4 regions of the Pseudomonas koreensis genome follow, and region 1 is predicted to be linked to each of the others. Evidence: predicted binding sites of a transcription regulator. Region 1 holds the regulator's gene; each other region holds the start of a gene.
The links. Region 1 encodes FliA, which starts transcription of late flagellar genes. Its sites were predicted from a motif close to CTAAAGTTTNNNNNNNNNNNGCCGNTAA; they were not measured.

Region 1 (5,196 bases):
ACGAGCTGCGCAAGACCCAGTCGCGCATCGTCACCGCCCAGGCCGAGCTGAGCCTGCGTGGCGAAGCCGATGGCAACACCAATCAGCAGTTGTTCGCCGGGCTGCCATTGACCGCAGGCCTGCCGCTGACCGCTGCCGAGCCGCTGAGCGAGCCAACCTACGCTGCCCCGGCCCGTCCGGCCGCAGCCCCTGCGCAAGCTTCGGCGGGTGTCGATCCGCGAGCGCTGGAGTCGATGCGTTTTGAGTTGAACAGCCTGCGCGAGCTGATGGAAGTGCAGCTCGGCACCCTGGCCTGGAATCAGCTGCAAGGCAGCCGTCCGGCCCAGGCCAATCTGTATCGTCGTCTGCAGCGCATCGGCCTGTCCGGCCCGCTGTCGCGCGATCTGTTGGCGATGATTACCGATATCGAAGAGCCGCGTCAGGCCTGGCGCATGCTGCTGGCGCACCTGGCGCGGATGATTGCCGTACCGGAAGTCGAGCCGCTGGAAGAGGGCGGTGTGATTGCGATGGTCGGCCCCGCCGGCATGGGCAAGACCACCACGCTGGCCAAGCTGGCCGCGCGTTATGTGCTCAAGTACGGCGCGCAGAACGTTGCGCTGGTGAGCATGGACAGCTTTCGCATCGGCGCGCAGGAACAATTGAAAACCCTCGGCCGCATTCTCAATGTGCCGGTGACCCACGTCGATCCGGGCCAGTCGCTGGTGCAGGCATTGGATCCACTGCTACGCAAACGCGTGGTTTTGATCGATACTGCCGGGCTGCAAGCCAGTGATCCGGCGTTGCGCATGCAGCTCGAGAGCCTGGCCGGGCGTGGCATTCGCTCGAAAAATTATCTGGTCCTGGCAACCACCAGCCAGAAACAGGTTCTAACCGCCGCTTATCACAGTTACAAGCGTTGCGGGCTGGCCGGCTGCATCCTGACTAAACTGGATGAAACGGCCAGTCTCGGCGAAGTGTTGAGCCTGGCGATCAGTCATGAATTGCCGGTCGCGTACCTGACCGATGGCCCACGGATTCCGGATGATCTGCATCTGCCGCGCCGTCATCAACTGGTCAGCCGCGCCGTCAGCGTGCAAATGCAGGAAGAACCCAGCGAAGAAGCCATGGCTGACATGTTCGCTGATATCTATCACAGCCCGACCAAGCAGGTTGGCTGAGGTAATCATGAACAGTTTTTGTACCTACATCGATGGTCTGCCACGCATTGTTCCGATCGGGAACGCGCAGCCAGTAATGTGGCCTCCGTCTATGCAAGACAAGGTAAAGAAATAACATGGGCAGCATGCATCCCGTACAGGTGATCGCGGTGACCGGCGGCAAAGGTGGCGTCGGCAAGACTAACGTGTCAGTGAACTTGTCGCTGGCGCTGGCAGAGCTTGGCCGTCGGGTCATGCTGCTGGACGCCGACCTGGGCCTGGCAAATGTCGACGTTCTGCTGGGGCTGACACCCAAACGCACACTGGCCGACGTGATCGAAGGCCGTTGCGAATTGCGCGACGTGCTGTTGCAGGGGCCGGGCGGGATTCGCATCGTGCCGGCGGCCTCCGGCACGCAGAGCATGGTGCACCTGAGCCCGGCGCAACACGCCGGTCTGATCCAGGCGTTCAGCGACATCGGCGACAATCTCGACGTGCTGGTGATCGACACCGCTGCGGGTATCGGTGACTCGGTAGTCAGTTTCGTTCGCGCTGCGCAAGAGGTGTTGCTGGTGGTGTGCGATGAGCCGACTTCGATCACCGACGCCTACGCGCTGATCAAGTTGCTCAATCGCGACTACGGCATGAACCGCTTCCGCGTGCTGGCCAACATGGCGCAGAGCCCGCAGGAAGGGCGCAACCTGTTCGCCAAGTTGACCAAGGTCACGGATCGTTTTCTCGACGTCGCCCTACAATATGTCGGCGCCGTGCCTTACGACGAAAGTGTGCGCAAAGCGGTGCAGAAGCAGCGCGCCGTCTACGAAGCCTTTCCCCGTTCCAAGTGCGCGCTGGCCTTCAAGGCCATCGCCCAGAAGGTCGACACCTGGCCGCTGCCCGCCAACCCGCGCGGTCATCTGGAATTTTTCGTCGAGCGTCTCGTGCAGCAAACCGCAGGGCCTGTGATATGACCGCCAGTGGCATGAATCTTTACAAAAAGTCGGCGCGTGACGCGCAATACGAATTGATCGAGCGCTACGCGCCACTGGTCAAGCGCATTGCCTATCACTTGCTGGCACGCCTGCCGGCCAGCGTGCAGGTCGAAGACCTGATCCAGGCCGGGATGATCGGTTTGCTCGAAGTCTCGACCAAATACGACGCCAGCAAAGGCGCCAGTTTCGAAACGTACGCGGGCATTCGAATCCGCGGCGCGATGCTCGACGAAGTGCGCAAAGGGGACTGGGCGCCACGCTCGGTTCACCGTAATACCAGGATGGTCAGCGACGCGATTCGCTCGATTGAAGCTAAAACCGGCCGTGACGCTAAAGATCACGAGGTTGCGGCCGAACTCCAATTGAGTCTCGACGATTACTACGGGATTCTGAATGACACCTTGGGCAGTCGCCTGTTCAGTTTCGACGACCTGTTGCAGGACGGCGAACACGAAGGGCTGCACGAGGATGGCGCCAGTGCGCATATGGAGCCGTCACGCGATCTGGAAGATGAACGCTTCCAGGCGGCGCTGGCGGACGCGATTGCCAATTTGCCGGAGCGTGAGCGACTGGTGTTGGCGCTGTACTACGACGAAGAGCTGAACCTCAAGGAAATCGGTGAAGTCCTTGGCGTCAGTGAATCGCGGGTCAGCCAGTTACACAGCCAGTGCGCGGCCCGTCTGCGGGGGCGTTTGGGGGAGTGGCGAGCGCGCTGAAGGCAGTGTGGGGACACTGCGAAACGAGGCTGGTGCGGTGATCAACGGCGCCGGTCTCGATCCGTTGTGCTCCAGACAAACTTTAAGTGCTGCGCCGATTGATTGAAGTGGCGCGTCCAGGTGCTGGGCGCGTTTAAGACTGCTTGGAGGTCGAATTGAACAAAGACATGAAAATCCTCATCGTTGATGACTTCTCAACGATGCGGCGGATCATCAAGAACCTGCTGCGCGATCTTGGGTTCACCAACACCGTCGAGGCCGACGATGGCACCACTGCCATTCCGGTGCTCAACAGCGGCAGCATCGACTTTCTGGTAACGGACTGGAACATGCCGGGCATGACCGGTATCGACCTGCTGCGCCACGTGCGTGCCGATGAAAAACTCAAGCACCTCCCGGTGTTGATGGTGACTGCCGAAGCCAAGCGCGAGCAGATCATCGAGGCCGCTCAGGCCGGTGTGAACGGTTACGTGGTCAAACCTTTCACGGCTCAAGCGTTGAAAGACAAAATCGAGAAGATTTTCGAACGCATCGGCTGATGAATGCGCGGGGGAGCTATGGAGCATAACGAATCATCCCAGGGCGATTTCGAATCGACCCTGAAAAAACACGCGGTCGAACTGGTCGAAAGTCTTGAAAAAGGCAGGTTCGGCGACGCGGTGCAACTGATCCATGAGCTCAATCAGACCCGTGACCGCGGCCTGTATCAGGAAGTGGGCAAGCTCACACGTGAACTGCACAGTGCGATCGTCAATTTCCAGATCGATCCGCACATGCCGCAGGCCGAGGAAGTGTCGCAAATCACCGACGCCACCGAACGTCTGGGCTATGTGGTCAAGCTGACGGAAGCCGCGGCCAACCGCACCATGGATCTGGTGGAAAGCGCCACGCCGGTGGTCAACAGTCTGGCTGATGAAGCGCAGACGTTGAGCGCCGATTGGGGCCGCTTCATGCGTCGCGAGGTCGGGGCTGAAGAGTTCCGCGAACTGGCGCGCCGGGTCGACGGTTTTCTGTCACGCAGCAGCACGGACAACCGTGCGGTGTCGAGCAATCTCAACGACATCCTGCTGGCTCAGGATTACCAGGACCTCACCGGTCAGGTGATCAAGCGTGTGACCCAACTGGTCACCGAAGTCGAAAGCAATCTGCTCAAACTCGTGCTCATGGCCAGTCAGGTCGACCGCTTTGCGGGCATCGAACATGACCGCGCCGCAATGCTTGCCGAAAAAGATCCACAAAAACATCTCTCGCAGGGTGAAGGTCCGCAGATTCATGCCGATAAACGAGAAGACGTTGTGTCCGGTCAGGACGATGTGGACGATTTGTTATCCAGCCTTGGATTCTAGTATTTCGGAATTTCAGGTTTTTTGGGTTTTTAGACCTGTAGGAGCACCCCATTAATGAGCTTCGGCGCCGATGAAGAGATCCTTCAGGATTTCCTGGTTGAGGCCGGCGAGATTCTTGAGCAACTGTCCGAACAACTGGTCGAGCTGGAAAGCCGCCCGGATGATGCAGATCTGCTCAATGCAATTTTTCGCGGTTTCCACACTGTAAAAGGGGGCGCCGGCTTCCTTCAGCTCAATGAGCTGGTGGAGTGCTGTCACATCGCCGAAAACGTGTTCGACATCCTCCGTAAGGGTGAGCGTCGCGTTGATGCAGAACTGATGGACGTGGTGCTGGAAGCACTGGACGCGGTGAACAGCATGTTCAGCGAAGTCCGCGAGCGTGCACCGATCACCGCCGCCACGCCGGAACTGCTGGCCGCGCTGGCGCGTCTGGCCGAGCCGCAATCGGCTGATGAAGCGGTTGCTGCACCGGTAGAAGTGGTGGAAGAGCCGGTCGCCGAAAGCGCATCGGAAGACATCACCGATAACGAATTCGAACAACTGCTGGACTCGCTGAATGCCGTCAAGGCACAAGCCGAGGCCCCGACTGCTGTTGTGGCGCCCGCGCCGGTTGCCGACACGGCCGCCAGCGATGAAATCACCGACGCCGAGTTTGAGTCGCTGCTCGATCAACTGCATGGCAAAGGCCAGTTTGCTGTCGATGCGGTCGCTCCGGCGCCAGCAGCAGCGGCTCCGGCCGCGCCTGCTGCGGGGGACAGCTCGGACATCACCGACGACGAATTCGAAGCCTTGCTCGATCAGTTGCACGGCAAGGGCAACTTCGCCGTTGACGCGCTGGAATCGGCGATCGCTTCGGCGCCGGCAGCACCTGCTGCACCGGCTGCCGCTGCGGCCGGCAGCGACCTGATCAGTGATCACGAATTCGAATCGCTGCTCGACCAATTGCACGGCAAAGGCAAGTTTGACGCCAGCGCTGCGACTGCCGGCTCCGCGTCGAGCGTCGCCACGC
Region 2 (5,196 bases), 2.8 Mb from region 1:
CGACGACGATGAACTGGCGGATCGCCGAGCTGTAATAGGCATCGAGCCGCTGATCCAGCGCCACCAGCGATTGCTGGCGCAGCGAGGCGAGGTCGGTGAGCAGCCCGTCAAGGCTGCGTTCGAATTCTTCCGGCTTGAGGTTGATGCTGCCACCGAACACGCCGTCGTCGAGGACTTTCAGGCCGCTGTCGAGGTGTTTCAGGCTGTCGTGATACTGGCCGGCCCAGGCTTGCAGCTCGACTGGCAGGCGCGCTTCAAGCAGGCCAGCGGTTTTCACCAGTTGCTCACGGGCATCACCAATGCGGCTGCGCAGGTCGCGCAACTGCAGGCGGCTCTGCAGGGTGAACTGCCCGGAGACGACCGAGGCCTGGCCGACCGCGGCGAGACGGCCGACCCGCTCGATCAGGTCCGGCGCGTGCTGCGTGGAAATCTGCGTCAGCAGGTAGGTTTCCAGCCACGGCGCGAGGGTCAGGCGATTGTCCATGACGATCTGCTCGCGCAACGCTTGCAGCGCGCCCAGAGCGTTGGTGAAACGGTCATAACCGTCCGGCCACCAACCGACGCTGCTGAGGCTTTTCGAATCCAGGCCATTGAGCGCGGTTTGCAGCGCCTGATAGCGAGCAAGGATCTCGCCCTCGGCGCCTTGCTGGTTCAGCGCATTGCCCAGCTCCGTGGTGGCTTGCAGTACCGCCGGTTGCACGCCGTCGAATGCGGCCATGGCGGCGAGGGTGGCCGGTGTCGGCTGACGGTTGGTCTCGGTGGCGCGCCAGCGGGCGGCGCGGTCGCGTTGAGCGGCGAGCAGGTTGTCCAGCGCATCCAGCGCAAGCAATTGACGCACACCGGCACGTTCGCCGGAGATCAGATTGAGCTTCTCGCGATAGTCATGGCCGATCATCAACAGGCTGCCGGCCAGCGGCAGAATGAACAGCAGAAACAATAATTGGAATTTACCTGCGAAGCCAAACCGCCCCAGCAATTTGATCCCCGGTGAAAGGAAAGCCTGCATGCCTCATGACTCCTCTGGACACCACGCACCATCGGCGTGCATCGCGAACGTTTCACTCGCGACCCGTGCCCTCTAAAAGGCCTCGAAAGTTCACCCTCGCCCGCTCTGTAGGCCGGCTCTGTAGCGAAACTTCCCATTGTCGAGCGCCTTTGTAAGGCGATCGTGTTCAAGGGCAGAAGCAAGGCAAGATTCAGACCATGGCGTTGCGCTATCACCTTTCCGCCAGTGCCCCCCGTGTAGGAGCTGCCGAAGGCTGCGATCTTTTGATCTTGCTCTTGAAAGTCAAAGTCAAAAGATCGCAGCCTTCGGCAGCTCCTACGTGGATGATCAGTCGTGAGTCACTTAGTTAGCTGGCTAAGGGGATGGCGCTGACGCACCGAAAAATGGCACATTGGCGCACCTGCCTGCGTGCACCCATCTGCTGTCCGGAAACTTCCATGGCTATCAGCAACGTTCAGACCGCCGCTGCCTCGGCGACCGCTACTCCCCAAAGCAGTCCACTGGTGATGCGCATCATTGGCGCCGTGGCGTTGGCGCATTTGATCAACGACCTGATCCAGTCAGTGCTGCCATCGATCTACCCGATGCTCAAAGCCAACTATGGCCTGACGTTTACTCAGGTCGGCCTGATCACCTTGACGTTCCAGCTGACCGCGTCGCTGTTGCAGCCGTGGGTCGGTTATCACACCGATCGACACCCGAAACCGTGGCTGTTGCCGGCGGGCACGGTGTGTACCTTGATCGGCATTCTGATGATGTCGGTGGTCGGCAGCTTTCCATTGATTCTGCTGGCGGCGGCGCTGATTGGCATTGGCTCGTCGACCTTTCACCCGGAAGCCTCGCGTGTCGCACGGTTGGCGTCGGGCGGGCGCTTTGGCCTGGCACAGTCAACGTTCCAGGTCGGCGGCAATGCCGGTTCCGCGTTCGGCCCGTTGCTGGCGGCGGCGATCATCATCCCCTTCGGCCAAGGCAATGTGGCGTGGTTCGGTCTGTTCGCGGTGTTTGCGCTGTTCGTGCTGTACCGCATCAGTCGCTGGTACGCCAATCACCTGAACCTGTTCAAGCTCAAGGCCGGCCAAGCCGCGACGCACGGCTTATCGAAGGGCAGGGTGACCAGTGCTTTGGTAGTGCTGGGGCTGCTGGTGTTCTCCAAGTATTTCTACATGGCCAGTTTCACCAGCTACTTCACCTTCTACCTGATCGAGAAGTTCGACCTGTCGGTGGCGAGTTCGCAATTGCACCTGTTCCTTTTCCTGGGCGCAGTAGCGGCGGGGACCTTCTTCGGCGGGCCCATTGGCGACAAGATCGGGCGCAAGGCAGTGATCTGGTTTTCGATCCTTGGCGTCGCGCCGTTCACCCTGATCCTGCCGCATGTCGATCTGTTCTGGACCAGTATTCTCAGCGTGGTGATCGGTTTCATTCTGGCGTCGGCATTCTCGGCGATTGTGGTGTACGCGCAGGAACTGGTGCCGGGCAATGTCGGAATGATCGCCGGGATTTTCTTCGGCCTGATGTTTGGTTTCGGCGGGATTGGCGCTGCGCTGCTCGGGCATCTGGCGGATGTGCATGGGATTGAGTATGTGTATTTCCTGTGCTCGTTCTTGCCGTTGTTTGGCGTGTTGGCGATCTTCTTGCCGCGTACGAAAAAGGCCTGATCCACACAGATCCCATTGTAGGAGTGAGCCTGCTCGCGATGGCGGTGTATCAGTCAGAACATCTGTAGCTGAAAAAACGCTATCGCGAGCAGGCTCACTCCTACAAGGGAATGTGTCGGGGCATGAATTTCAGGCACAAAAAAGCCGCGTATCAAACGCGGCTTTTTCTTGGGCGTAGCGCTTAGACGTTGAAGCGGAAGTGCATCACGTCGCCGTCCTTGACGATGTAATCCTTGCCTTCCAGGCGCCATTTACCGGCTTCTTTGGTGCCGGCTTCGCCCTTGTACTGGATGAAGTCGTTGTAGGCGATGACTTCGGCACGGATGAAGCCTTTTTCGAAGTCGGTGTGGATCACGCCAGCAGCCTGTGGTGCGGTGGCACCGACCTTGACGGTCCAGGCGCGGACTTCTTCGACACCGGCGGTGAAGTAGGTCTGCAGGTGGAGCATTTCGTAGCCGGCGCGGATCACGCGGTTCAGGCCAGGCTCTTCCAGGCCCAGGGCCTCGAGGAACATGTCTTTTTCTTCGCCGTCATCGAGCTCGGCGATTTCCGCTTCGATCTTGTTGCACACCGGAACGACCATGGCGCCTTCTTCTTCGGCGATGGCCTTGACCACGTCCAGGTGCGGGTTGTTCTCGAAACCGTCTTCAGCGACGTTGGCGATGTACATGACCGGTTTGGTGGTCAGCAGGTGGAAGCCCTTGATCACTGCCTTTTCGTCAGCGCTCATGTTCTTCATCAGGCTGCGCGCCGGCTTGGCTTCGGTGAAGTGCGCGATCAGTTGCTCCAGCAGAGCCTTCTGAACCACGGCGTCCTTGTCACCGCCCTTGGCGTTGCGCGCGACTTTCTGCAGTTGCTTTTCGCAGCTGTCGAGGTCGGCGAAGATCAGTTCCAGGTCGATGATTTCGATGTCGCGTTTCGGGTCGACGCTGTTGGACACGTGGATCACGTTGTCGTCTTCGAAGCAGCGCACGACGTGAGCGATAGCGTCGGTTTCGCGGATGTTGGCCAGGAACTTGTTGCCCAGGCCTTCACCTTTCGAGGCACCAGCGACGAGGCCGGCGATGTCGACGAATTCCATGGTGGTCGGCAGGATGCGCTTCGGATTGACGATGGCCGCCAGAGCTTCCAGACGGGGATCCGGCATCGGCACGATGCCGCTGTTCGGCTCGATGGTGCAGAAGGGGAAGTTCTCGGCCGCGATACCGGATTTGGTCAGGGCGTTGAACAGGGTGGACTTGCCGACGTTAGGCAGGCCGACGATGCCGCAATTGAATCCCATGGTGTTTCCCCTCGGGTAAAAGTCAGGCCTTCTGGCTGTGCAGGTTTTTCATCGCGCGGTTCCATTCCCCGGCGAGGATATCCGGCAGCACGCCGAGGGCAAAGTCGATGCTGGCATCGAGTTTTTCCTGTTCGGCGCGTGGCGCACGACCCAGGACGAAATTTGAAACCATACTGGCAACGCCCGGGTGGCCGATGCCGAGCCGCAGGCGGTAGAACGTATTCTGATTGCCCAGTTGCGCAATGATGTCGCGCAACCCGTTGTGACCGCCATGGCCGCCGCCCTGCTTGAGCTTGGCAACGCCCGGAGGCAAGTCGAGTTCGTCATGCGCCACGAGGATTTCTTCAGGCTTGATGCGGAAGAAACCGGCGAGTGCCGCCACGGCCTGGCCGCTGCGGTTCATGTAGGTGGTGGGAATCAGCAGACGAACATCCTGACCTTGATGCGAATAGCGCCCGGTCAGGCCGAAATATTTGCGATCGGCCACAAGATTCACATTCTGTGCGTGGGCGATGCGCTCAACAAAAAGGGCCCCTGCGTTATGCCGGGTCTGGTCGTATTCAGCGCCTGGATTTCCCAGGCCAACGATCAGTTTGATGGCAGTCACGATAGGGGCCCTTCCTTTGAGTGGTGGATAACATCGCCGCGATCAGGGAAAGCGGCGAAAGTGGACGAAAAATGCTCATTTACCATGGATGTAAACTCCGCGTTCTCGCCCGCTTTCTCGCTACGTTCCAGTCCGCGATGTTACTTGCTCACTCAGGCTAAACAGAGTGAATTACTCTGCTGCGCCTTCTTCGGTAGGTTCTGCAGCAACACGTGGAGCGTGGACGTTGGCAACAGCCTTGTCATCGCCGTGTGCCAGAGCAACGAACTCAACACCTTTAGGAGCTTTGAGGTCCGACAGGTGAATGATGGTGCCGATTTCTGCGTTCGACAGGTCGACTTCGATGAACTCAGGCAGATCTTTTGGCAGGCAGGAAACTTCGATCTCGGCAACAACGTGCGAAACTTCGCCGCCTTTCTTGACTGGAGCTTCTTCGCCAACAAAGTGCACAGGCACGATGGCGGTCAGTTTCTGGCCGGCAACAACGCGTACGAAGTCAGCGTGCATCACGTGGCCTTTGGCCGGGTGACGCTGCAGAGCCTTGATGATGACGTTCTGCTTGGTGCCACCTACGTTCAGCTCGATGATGTGGCTGTAAGCCGCTTCGTTTTCGAGCAGTTTGGCAACTTCCTTGGCCAGCATGCTG
Region 3 (5,196 bases), 2.7 Mb from region 1:
TTGATCCACTGTCCACCCGGCGACAGCAGCAGCGCCAGTGCACCGCCAATATCATCCGGCTGCCCGACGCGACCCAGCGCGGTGTTGCTCGCGACCATCGCGTTGACAGCACTGTTGTCGCGTACCGTGCCGCCACCAAAGTCGGTTTCAATCGCACCCGGCGCCAGAACGTTCACGCCAATTTGCCGCGCGCCCAGCTCTTTCGCCTGATAACGGGTCAGCACTTCCATTGCGCCCTTCATCGCCGCATAGGCGCCGTAGCCCGGCAGGCTGAAGCGGGTCAGGCCGCTGGAAATATTGACGATGCGCCCACCGTCGTTGATCAGCGGCAGCAGTTGCTGAGTCAGAAAGAACGGCCCTTTCAGTTGCACGTTCATCAGCAGATCGAACTGCTCCGGAGTGGTCTCGCTGAACAGCGCATGCACGCCGACCCCGGCATTGTTGATGAGGAAATCAAAGCGCTGCCGCTCAAAGGTCTGCTCCAGTGCTTGGGCAACCTGCGCGGCGAACGCGGGGAAGTTTTCGCTGCGGCCGACGTCCAGTTGCAACATCGCCGCTTTCGCGCCGAGTGCCTGTAATTCGCTGACCAGAGTTTGCGCCTCATCGGCGCGGCTGTTGTAGGTGCCGATGATGTCGATGCCTTGGGCGGCGAGGTGCAGGGCGGCGCTGCGGCCCAAGCCACGACTGGCGCCAGTGATCAGTGCGATTTTGCGATTCATGCGGACTTCCTCGATTGCGTTGAGTGGGGATGGAAGAAGTGTATTTATCCGCCCTGAGGTGATAAACACGGCAAAAGCGGAATCACTGATCGGTTCAGCCGAACAATAATCGAGGCCTGTGATGAACAAACTGGAACTGTTGCGTACCTTCGTTCGGGTCAGCGAACTGTCGAGTTTCACTCTTGCCGGCGAGAGCCTCGGCCTGCCGCGCTCCACGGTGTCCGAGCAGGTGCAGGCACTCGAAGCCTTGCTCGGCACGCGCCTGTTGCAGCGCACCACGCGCAAGGTGCAGGCGACGCAGGACGGCTTGGTGTTGTACGAACGCAGCAAGGATCTGCTCTCGCACATGGATGAGATCGAGGGGCTGTTTCGTCAGGATGAGGCTTCGCTGACCGGGTGTATTCGGGTCGATATGCCGAACATTCTCGCCCGACGGCTGATCATGCCGCGCCTGCCAGAATTCATGGATCGCCACCCGAATCTGCAGATGGAAATCAGCAGCACCGATCGCCGTGTCGATCTGCTGAGTGAGGGTTTCGACTGCGTGTTGCGCATCGGCGCGCAGCCGGATCAGTCGGTGGTCGCCCGGCATCTCGGCGACTTCCCGATGGTCAACTGCGCCAGCCCCGCTTACCTGCAACGCTATGGGGTGCCGCAGACGCTGGAGGATCTGGCGCAGCATCGGCTGGTGCATTACGTCGGCGTGCTGGGCTCGCGTTCGGAAGGGTTTGTCTATGAGGAGAACGGCGAGGTGCGGCGCGTGCCAATGCCCGGCAGTGTCACGGTCAACAGCACCGATGCCTACGAAGCTGCGTGCCTGGGTGGCTTCGGCCTGACGCAGCTGCCGCGCACCGGCATGCAGCCGCATCTGGAAAACGGCGAACTGGTGACCGTGCTCGCGCAACACACCGCACCGCCGATGGCGATTTCCCTGCTGTATGCGCGACAACGGCATCTGCCGTTGCGGGTGCGGGTGTTTATGGATTGGCTCGGCGATGTCGTTCGCTCAACGCTCTGACTTGGGAATGCAACCCTGTGTAGGAGCTGCCGAAGGCTGCGATCTTTTGACTTTGATTTGTAAAAACCAGATCAAAAGATCGCAGCCTTCGGCAGCTCCTACAGGGGGATTAGCGCAGGGTCAGAAGATTTGGGTGAACAGCCAGTAGAGGCTGCCCGACAGCAGAATCGCCGCAGGCAGGGTCAACACCCAGGCCATCAACAGATTACGGATCGTCGTCATCTGCAACCCGGCGCCATTGGCAACCTTGGTCCCGGCCACGCCGGAGGACAACACATGGGTTGTCGATACCGGCAAACCGAACATGTCCGCCGCGCCGATGGTCAGCATCGCCACGGTTTCTGCCGAGGCGCCCTGGGCGTAGGTCAGGTGAGTCTTGCCGATCTTCTCGCCGACGGTCACGACAATGCGCTTCCAGCCGACCATGGTGCCGAGCCCCAGCGCGATGGCCACGGCGATCTTCACCCATAGCGGAATGAACCGCGTGGCGTTGTCGATCTGTTGTTTGAACAGCTGCAGTTTGCTGTTGGTGTCGGCATCGAAGTTACCGACCTTGTTTTTGTCCATCAGGCGAATGCTTTCGCTGGCCAGGTACATGTCGTTGCGCACGTTGCCCATGGCTTCGGCCGGGACTTTTGCCAGCGAACCGTAACCTTTGACTTCCTCGCCGATGTGCCCGGTCAGGGCGGCGAGGGCGGGAATCAGTTGCGGCGTGGGTTCCTTGCTGCGCACGTAATCCGATAGCACCGGGCGCGGATCGGCACGAAAAAGATGACGTAAGTGAACGGACCGGTTTTCTTGTCGAGCCCCGGTCTGCCACTGGCGGCGGATGCAGGGCTGGCGGTCAGTGAAGGCGTAGCCATGGCGGACGATCCTGAGCGAGGGAAGGAATGTCGCCCATGATCGTTGCAAAATGTTACAGAGAGACTGCCTCAGGTCAGTGTTTGGCTTATTGGTCTGACTATTGATCAGAGGGCAAATGCCAAAAGATCGCAGCCTTCGGCAGCTCCTACAGCGGAACACATTGCACATGTAGGAGCTGCCGAAGGCTGCGATCTTTTGATTTTAGTAATCCCCACGCTTGCGAAACGCCCAGCGCCCGGCGATCACCGTGAACGTCGCCACCAGCGCAACCAGTATCCAAAACCCATGGGGATCCTGCGACAGCGGCACACCCCCCACATTCATCCCGAAAAAACCGGCAATGATGTTGATCGGCAAGGCCAGCACCGTCACCACGGTCAGGGTGAACAGCGTGCGGTTGCTCTGTTCGTTGAGGTTGGCGGCGATTTCTTCCTGTAGCAATTTGATCCGTTCACCGAGGGCGGTGAGGTCGTTGATGATCAGCGCAAACTCCTCGGTGGATTTGCGCAGCTCCTTGACGTCCTCCTTCTGCAACCACGGCGGCGGGCGGTTGAGCAGGCGCAGCAGAGAACCCGGTTCCAGCGCCAGAAGGCGTTGCAGACGCACCAGCACACGGCGATTGGCACCAAGCTCGGCGCGGTTGGTCGACAGGCGTGAGGAAAGCAACTGGTCCTCGACCTGATCGACGCTCAGGCTGGTCTTGCGCACGATCTGCGTCAGCACTTCGCCCTGATCGCGCAGCAGGTGCACGAGCAATTCCGACGGCGAACGAAAGCACTCGCCGGCCTTCACCGACGAGCGCAATTTGTCCACCGAATGCAGCGGTTGCAGGCGCGCGCTGACGATCAGCTTGCTGCGCACGCAGACCCACAGCGTCGACACGTCCGAGGAGACCATGCTGCTGAGGTTGAACACCACATCGTTGACCACCGCCAGCAGCGCCGAGTCGACATGCTCGATGCGCGTCGACCGCGAACCCTCGTGCAACGCCTCGAAAAATTCGTCGGGCAATTGCAGATGACTTTTCATCCAGCGCTCGCATGCAGCATGGGCCAGGTTCAGGTGCAGCCAGAGGAATTCGTCACTGTCGCTGTCGTCCTGCAAACAGCGCAACGCCGTCGCCGAATCGATCTCCCGACCGCGCTCACCGGGCAGGAAGCGAAAGCCGTAGAGCAGGCCAAACAGATCCGAATCGCGATGGCTGATATCGAGGCTATGGTTCATGGCGGCTCGCTGGGAGGAGGGTGTCTGGTAGAGGATTTTCAGGTTCACCTGAGCGGCATCATCGCAAGCTCACATGACCGTTTTGTGTCAGCGAAATGACGTCAAATCAATGCGTTACCGACTGTCGGAAGATTCTCAAGAAGCGCTCTGGCGCGCCGATCCCAGGTGAGTTAGCTTGCGCGCCATTGGCTTCTTGCCATGGTGCGACGACAGGGAAGTCCGGCCATTTTTCACGTCCGCTCGGGCGTGCCTCATCCCTGCTTCGAGTACCTTGCAATGCTGCAAAAATCCCTGAGAGCGCAAATTCTCGCCCTGCTGAGCGGCAGTCTATTGGCGATGCTGTTGATCGCCCTGGCCTGCTTTCATTTCCTCTCCAACGGCGTGCAAAGCTACAGCCAGTTGATCGCCGGCCCGTTGCACACTTCGCAACTGATCGATGAAGCCAACCTGCAATTCAAGGTGCAGGTGCAGGAGTGGAAAAACGTCTTGCTGCGCGGCAAGCAACCGGCGGATCTGGCGAAATACTGGAGCCAGTTCGAAGAGCGTCAGCGCGACGTGCAGACCATCCTAGGCGAATTGGCCGGCCAGAAAGGTATCGAGCCAAATCTCAAATCACGCATCGAACGTTTGCGCGAAGAGCATCGCCAGTTGGGCGCGGCGTACCAGAAGGGCCGCGATGCCTACGTGGCTGCCGGTGGTGATCCGAGCGCCGGTGACGCCGCAGTGAAAGGTGTCGACCGCGCCACCAGCGAGCAGATGAGTGCACTGGTCGCCGAGCTGCGCCAGCAGGGTACCGAGCAATCGGCGCTGATCAGTGCAGCCGCCGATCGTACGGTGTGGCTGGGCCTGTTGGTGATGCTCGGGTCAGGCTTGTTGATCGGGTTGTTGAGTCTGTGGCTGGTCAGTCGCAACCTGATCGAGCCGATTCGCAAACTGATCGATTACGTCAGTCGTTTGAGCCGTGGCCAACTGGCCGAGCGCGTGGTCAGCGAGCGTCGCGATGAGCTGGGCAACCTCGCCGCCGCCGCGAACACCCTGCGCGATTTCCTTGCCGACACCTTCACCCGGTTGCAGCGCAGCGCCAGCGATCTGGACAGCGCCAGCGGCGAGCTCAATGCCATTGCCACGACCATGGCCGGCGGCACCAGCGAGCAGTTCAACCGCACCGATCAGGTCGCTACGGCGATGAATGAAATGTCCGCCACGGCTCAGGAAGTCGCTCGTCACGCCGCCGATGCCGCGCGGGCCGCCGACGATGCCGATCAGTCGGCGCAGCAGGGCGAAAAGGTCATGCAAATCACCATTCATTCCATCACACAGATGCGCGGTGAAATCGCCAACACGGCCACGGTGATCCGTCGCCTCGAAACC
Region 4 (5,196 bases), 2.6 Mb from region 1:
TGCAGTGGCCGTTGGGCTGGCTGTCCGACCGTTATGACCGCGCATTGCTGATTCGTTGCTTTGCCGGGTTTCTCGCGGTGGCGGCGTTGCCATTGGCGATCATGCCGCAGGTGCCGCTGGAAGTGCTGTTCGTGGTCGGCTTCTTCTGTTCGCTGGTGCAGTTCTGCCTGTATCCGCTGGCGGTGGCGTTCTCCAATGACCACGTCGAAGGCGATCGCCGCGTGTCACTGACTGCCATGTTGCTGGTGACTTATGGTGTTGGTGCGAGCATTGGGCCGCTGCTTGCTGGTGTGCTGATGAAGTTTCTCGGCAGTCAGAGCCTGTATGCGTTCTTCAGCTTCTTCGCGCTGGTGCTGGTCTGGCGGATTCGTCCGAAAGCAGTGACCAACCTGCATCAGGTCGACGATGCGCCGCTGCATCACGTGGCAATGCCGGACAGCATGTCGAGCTCGCCACTGGTGGCGGCGCTTGACCCGCGTGTCGATGAGCAGGTGGTGCAGGAGCAGATGGTGCAGGATCCGGCGCCGGTCAATCCTGAACCGGAGCCCGAAGCGCAGCCGGAAGCAGTCGTTGAAACCGAACTGACCAGTGGCGATGAGGACAAACCTGCGCCTGATATCAGTGGCGGCAGGCCCTGAACCGAACATGAACAGCTGCGCATAAAAAAGGGCAGTCCCGCACAGGTCTGCCCTTTTTGTTGGTCGCTGCGACTCAGAAATCGTCTTTGTCGAAACGTCGCGCTTCACGCTGCAGCTGGTATACGAAACGCTCGACGTTGCGCGCAGCCTGGCCACTGATGTTGTGGAAGCGCAGACCGGCAAAGGTGATATTGAGTTTTTCTTCGAAGTGCAGGTAGCGCAGCTCGACCGATGTTGGCTGGTTGCCGAACAGCGGCGGGGCGACCAGGCGATCGTAGACCTGGCCCAGTTGCAGACGGTCAGTGATGTCGCCTTCGAAACGGAACTTGCAGCCGGTCGCGGAAATATCCAGCAGCTTGCCGTGCAGAGGGGTCTTGAGCTTTTCGCCGCCCAGTTCGACGCTGACCAGGTCGGTGAGTTTCAGTGCGGCGCGGAAGGCGTTGCGGCGCTGGTGGTAAACCACTTCGCTGGGCAGGTCGCCGGTGTAGAAACGATCGCCGTCGGATTCTTCGATGTTCAGCGTGCCGTTGCATTCCCAAGCGATGCGCACGCCGTCATGAAAGCCTTCGACCTTGAATGGTTCGCCAGCCTGCAGGAAACGCTCGCCATCGCGCGGGATCATTTCGTCCAGCGCGATCGTCGCGGTTTCGCGGTCGACCTTGATCAGGTAGCTCTGAAAACGCTGGCTGCGCTCATGGAAGGTGATGATCAGCGGATCGTGGCTGTCTTGCAGCTGGCGCAGGTTGCTGGAGATTTCCAGTGGCGTGGTGAGCACCTTCGGAGGCTGCGGAGCGTCATCCGCGCTAAGGGTGTTGGACACGGTTCTTCAATCTCCAGACAAAATAAGACTACGACTGGCCAGTATTTTGCCAGTATGTTGCGCAGGTGGATAGTGCAGCGCCACCGAATGGCTCATGCCTGGCTGAGCGTCCGCGGCTTGACCGGTTTGGCAAAGGTCCCGCTGGCGTCGTAAAGCGCTGGCGGCTCGCCGCCGGTGAGGATCTTCAGTTGGTTGGCCGTGGTCGCCTGCTGGATCTGGATTGACCGGCCGTTCTTGATATTGGCGTCCTGGCACTGCGCGATCAGTGCAGTCAGGGCATCGCCCTGGGTCAGCAACTGGTCGCCAATGCTCGACTGGCTGGCCAGTTGCTCAAGGCCTGTGCGATCGGTCGGCAGGTTGAGGCTGGCGAGGATTTCGCTGCGCTTGCGGCCATGCTGTTCAAGCAAAATGATCAACGCCTGCTTGGTCGCCAGAATTTCTTCCAGCAGCGGCATGTCGCGACCGTGCAAAGCGAGGGATTCGGTTTGCAATAACTCCAGCAATTGTTGCGCTGGAGCAAAGTCGTCGTTGATCAGTTGCAATAAGTTAGTGTCGTGCATGGCTGGCCTTGGGGTTTAAGCGTCCAAAAGCCTGGCGCCGGCAAAAGCCTAGCGCTGGGCTTCGAAGTTGAGCAGTTTGCTGGCTATACGGTTGCTGTCGACTTTATAGCTGCCATCGGCAATCGCGGCTTTCAACTCGGCCACGCGGGCTTTGTCGACAGCAGGTTGATCGCGCAGCTTGTCAGTGACCTTCTGCAACTGTTGAGCCTCATTGCTGAGGTGTACCGATTCCCCGCTCTTGGCGGCACTGGCCGGTTCGGCCTGGGTATTCAGCGGCGCGGAGGGGCTGTTTTCAGCGCTTTCCTTGGCGTTGCTGGTACGTGTATTGCCGGTAAGTGACGAGGAACTGTTCAATCGGTTGAAATCGATAACCATGATAAAAAACCTCTGGGAATTTGGACGCTTGCCATGTTTTCGGCTATCCCCTGAAAAACTTTAGGCCCAATCAACCATAAGCTTGCATGCGCCGTTGCGAGACCTGCTGCGGCACAGTTTAGGGAAGCGACGGGATCGGCGCCAGTTTTCTCCACAGGCTTTTACATGGCCACTTCGACCTGTCCCGGCGCAATCACCTGCGCCTTGATAACTCTTTGAGAATTAAGGTTTTTTACGCGAATCTGTTCTTTCATGCCGCCATTGGAGAGCGCTTCCCCCGGCATGCGTACGGCAAGAGTGCCGCTGCGCGCAGTGATTACTACCTGGTCACCCTTGCGCACCACTTCGGCCTGTTCCAGATGCACCAGCGTGATGACCTGATCGGCGACCGTTGGTCGGGTCAATTTCTGTCCGATCGCTTCATCGACGGAGGTCAGGAAACCCTGATTGATCGTACTCACGTCGCGCTCGCGCAACGTCACGTCCTGCGGCTCGATGATGCCGGCGCGTTTCAGCGGACGAGTGGTCGTGACGATCTCGCGAAACAGGCGGACTTGAGCGGGTACGAACACCGTCCAGGGCGAGCTGCCTTCGCACCGGACCTTCACCGTAACGCGGCCCAGAGGGCGCGCCGGGCTCTCCAGAGTGGCTGTCAATTCCTTGTCGCACATGGGCATGCGCATGCGCGGGTCGAGCTGATTGACTTCGATTTCGTAGCGGCCTTCGGTTTGACTGGAAGCCAAATAGTCTTCTACGGTGAATTCAAGAAAGCCCTGAGTCACGCCGATAAGCATATCAGGCAAGGTAACCGCATCTGCATTGGCAGGACTGCCGGCAAGCAAGCAGCAAACGGCGGACACCGCGCAAAGCCCTTTGCGAAGGGAAGATGTCAGGCGTCGGGAAAATGTCGTTTGAGCGTTCATACGAGTTAAAAAGCAAGCGCCGTGCCGTTTAGCAATGAATGTGCGTCGCAACAACACTTGGCGTTGATGTAGGAGTCTGGGCATGGCTGGTGTAATGGATTCGGTGAACCAGCGCACGCAACTGGTAGGGCAGAATCGCCTCGAGCTGCTGTTGTTCCGTCTCGACGGGCCGCAGCTCTACGGGATCAACGTGTTCAAGGTACGGGAAGTGTTGCAATGCCCGTCACTGACCTTGATGCCCAAGTCCAGTCCTGTCGTGTGCGGGGTAGCGAATATACGGGGAGCGACCATTCCGATCCTGGATCTGGCAATGGCAACGGGCTCCGGTGCGTTGAAAGACAAGAACAGTCCGTTCGTGATCATCACGGAGTACAACACCAAGACCCAGGGTTTCCTGGTCCGTTCGGTGGAGCGCATCGTCAACATGAACTGGGAAGAGATCCATCCGCCGCCCAAGGGCACCGGTCGCGATCACTACCTGACCGCTGTGACGCGGGTCGACAACCAGTTGGTCGAAATCATCGACGTCGAGAAGGTGCTGGCCGAGGTGGCGCCAACGCCGGAAGCGATTTCGGTGGGCGTGGTCGATGTCGAGACGCAGACCAAGGCGCTGTCGCTGCGGGTGCTGACGGTCGATGACTCGTCGGTGGCGCGCAAGCAGGTCACGCGTTGTCTGCAGACCATCGGTGTCGAGGTGGTGGCGCTGAACGATGGCAAGCAGGCGCTGGATTACCTGCGCAAGCTGGTCGACGAGGGCAAGAAGCCGGAAGAAGAGTTCCTGATGATGATTTCCGACATCGAGATGCCGGAGATGGACGGGTACACCCTGACGGCGGAAATCCGCGGCGACGCGCGCATGCAAAAGCTCCATATCATCCTGCATACTTCGTTGTCGGGGGTATTCAATCAGGCGATGGTGAAGAAGGTCGGTGCTGATGACTTTCTGGCCAAATTCCGTCCTGATGACCTCGCATCCCGGGTAGTCGACCGGATCAAAGCAGCAGATATCAGCTAGGGGCCTTCTGCCCCTGGCGGTCAACACGATTTAAGAGGCGGCATCATTGTCTACGGGTAATTTGGATTTCGAACAGTTCCGGGTCTTCCTGGAAAAAGCCTGTGGCATTCTGCTCGGTGAAAACAAGCAGTATCTGGTCTCGAGCCGTCTCAACAAACTGATGGAGCAGCAGGGCATCAAGTCTTTGGGTGAGCTGGTTCAGCGCATCCAGACCCAGCCGCGCAGCGGTTTGCGCGAGCAGGTGGTCGATGCCATGACGACCAACGAAACCCTGTGGTTTCGTGACACCTATCCGTTTGAAGTCTTGAAGAACAAGGTGCTGCCGGAAGCGATCAAGGCCAGCCCCAACCAGCGTCTGCGGATCTGGTCGGCGGCCTGCTCGTCGGGTCAGGAACCGTACTCGCTGTCGATGTCGATCGACGAGTTCGAGCGCAGCAACCTTGGCCAGTTGAAGATGGGCGTGCAGATCGTTGCCACCGATCTGTCGGGGCTGATGCTCAACAACTGCAAGACCGGCGAGTACGACAGCCTGGCGATCGGTCGCGGTCTGTCGCCGGAACGCCTGCAGCGCTACTTCGACCCGAAAGGGCCGGGGCGCTGGGTGGTCAAGGCGCCGATCAAGAGCCGGGTGGAATTCCGCTCGTTCAACCTGCTCGACAGCTACGCAGCGCTGGGCAAGTTCGACATCGTGTTCTGCCGCAACGTGCTGATCTACTTCTCTGCCGAAGTGAAGAAGGACATCCTGTTGCGCATTCACAGCACGTTGAAGCCGGGCGGGTATCTGTTCCTTGGCGCGTCCGAGGCGCTGAACGGTTTGCCGGATCATTACCAGATGGTTCAGTGCAGCCCGGGGATTATCTACAAG

Region 2: a site for FliA is predicted at 1,173-1,200, ahead of J2Y90_RS01240 (methyl-accepting chemotaxis protein). Genes of this name have one in related genera too.
Region 3: a site for FliA is predicted at 3,960-3,987, ahead of J2Y90_RS25470 (methyl-accepting chemotaxis protein). Genes of this name have one in related genera too.
Region 4: a site for FliA is predicted at 2,430-2,457, ahead of flgM (flagellar biosynthesis anti-sigma factor FlgM). Genes of this name have one in related genera too.

The regions. Positions count from the first base shown of each region.
Region 1 covers NZ_JALJWP010000001.1:3,046,295-3,051,490, forward strand. The annotation lists gene flhF (flagellar biosynthesis protein FlhF) at 1-1,157, shown strand, start outside; gene fleN (flagellar synthesis regulator FleN) at 1,274-2,104, shown strand; gene fliA (RNA polymerase sigma factor FliA) at 2,101-2,841, shown strand; gene J2Y90_RS13690 (chemotaxis response regulator CheY) at 3,009-3,380, shown strand; gene J2Y90_RS13695 (protein phosphatase CheZ) at 3,399-4,187, shown strand; gene J2Y90_RS13700 (chemotaxis protein CheA) at 4,242-5,196, shown strand, end outside.
Region 2 covers NZ_JALJWP010000001.1:269,007-274,202, reverse strand. The annotation lists gene J2Y90_RS01240 (methyl-accepting chemotaxis protein) at 1-1,006, opposite strand, end outside; gene J2Y90_RS01235 (MFS transporter) at 1,444-2,661, shown strand; gene ychF (redox-regulated ATPase YchF) at 2,843-3,943, opposite strand; gene pth (aminoacyl-tRNA hydrolase) at 3,966-4,550, opposite strand; gene J2Y90_RS01220 (50S ribosomal protein L25/general stress protein Ctc) at 4,722-5,196, opposite strand, start outside.
Region 3 covers NZ_JALJWP010000001.1:5,746,553-5,751,748, reverse strand. The annotation lists gene J2Y90_RS25490 (SDR family NAD(P)-dependent oxidoreductase) at 1-719, opposite strand, end outside; gene J2Y90_RS25485 (LysR family transcriptional regulator) at 841-1,737, shown strand; partial or broken gene J2Y90_RS25480 (inorganic phosphate transporter) at 1,858-2,499, opposite strand; gene J2Y90_RS25475 (transporter) at 2,803-3,825, opposite strand; gene J2Y90_RS25470 (methyl-accepting chemotaxis protein) at 4,102-5,196, shown strand, end outside.
Region 4 covers NZ_JALJWP010000001.1:5,679,884-5,685,079, reverse strand. The annotation lists gene J2Y90_RS25205 (MFS transporter) at 1-638, shown strand, start outside; gene J2Y90_RS25200 (flagellar brake protein) at 712-1,458, opposite strand; gene J2Y90_RS25195 (flagella synthesis protein FlgN) at 1,551-2,018, opposite strand; gene flgM (flagellar biosynthesis anti-sigma factor FlgM) at 2,067-2,393, opposite strand; gene flgA (flagellar basal body P-ring formation chaperone FlgA) at 2,555-3,316, opposite strand; gene J2Y90_RS25180 (chemotaxis protein CheV) at 3,399-4,331, shown strand; gene cheR (protein-glutamate O-methyltransferase CheR) at 4,378-5,196, shown strand, end outside.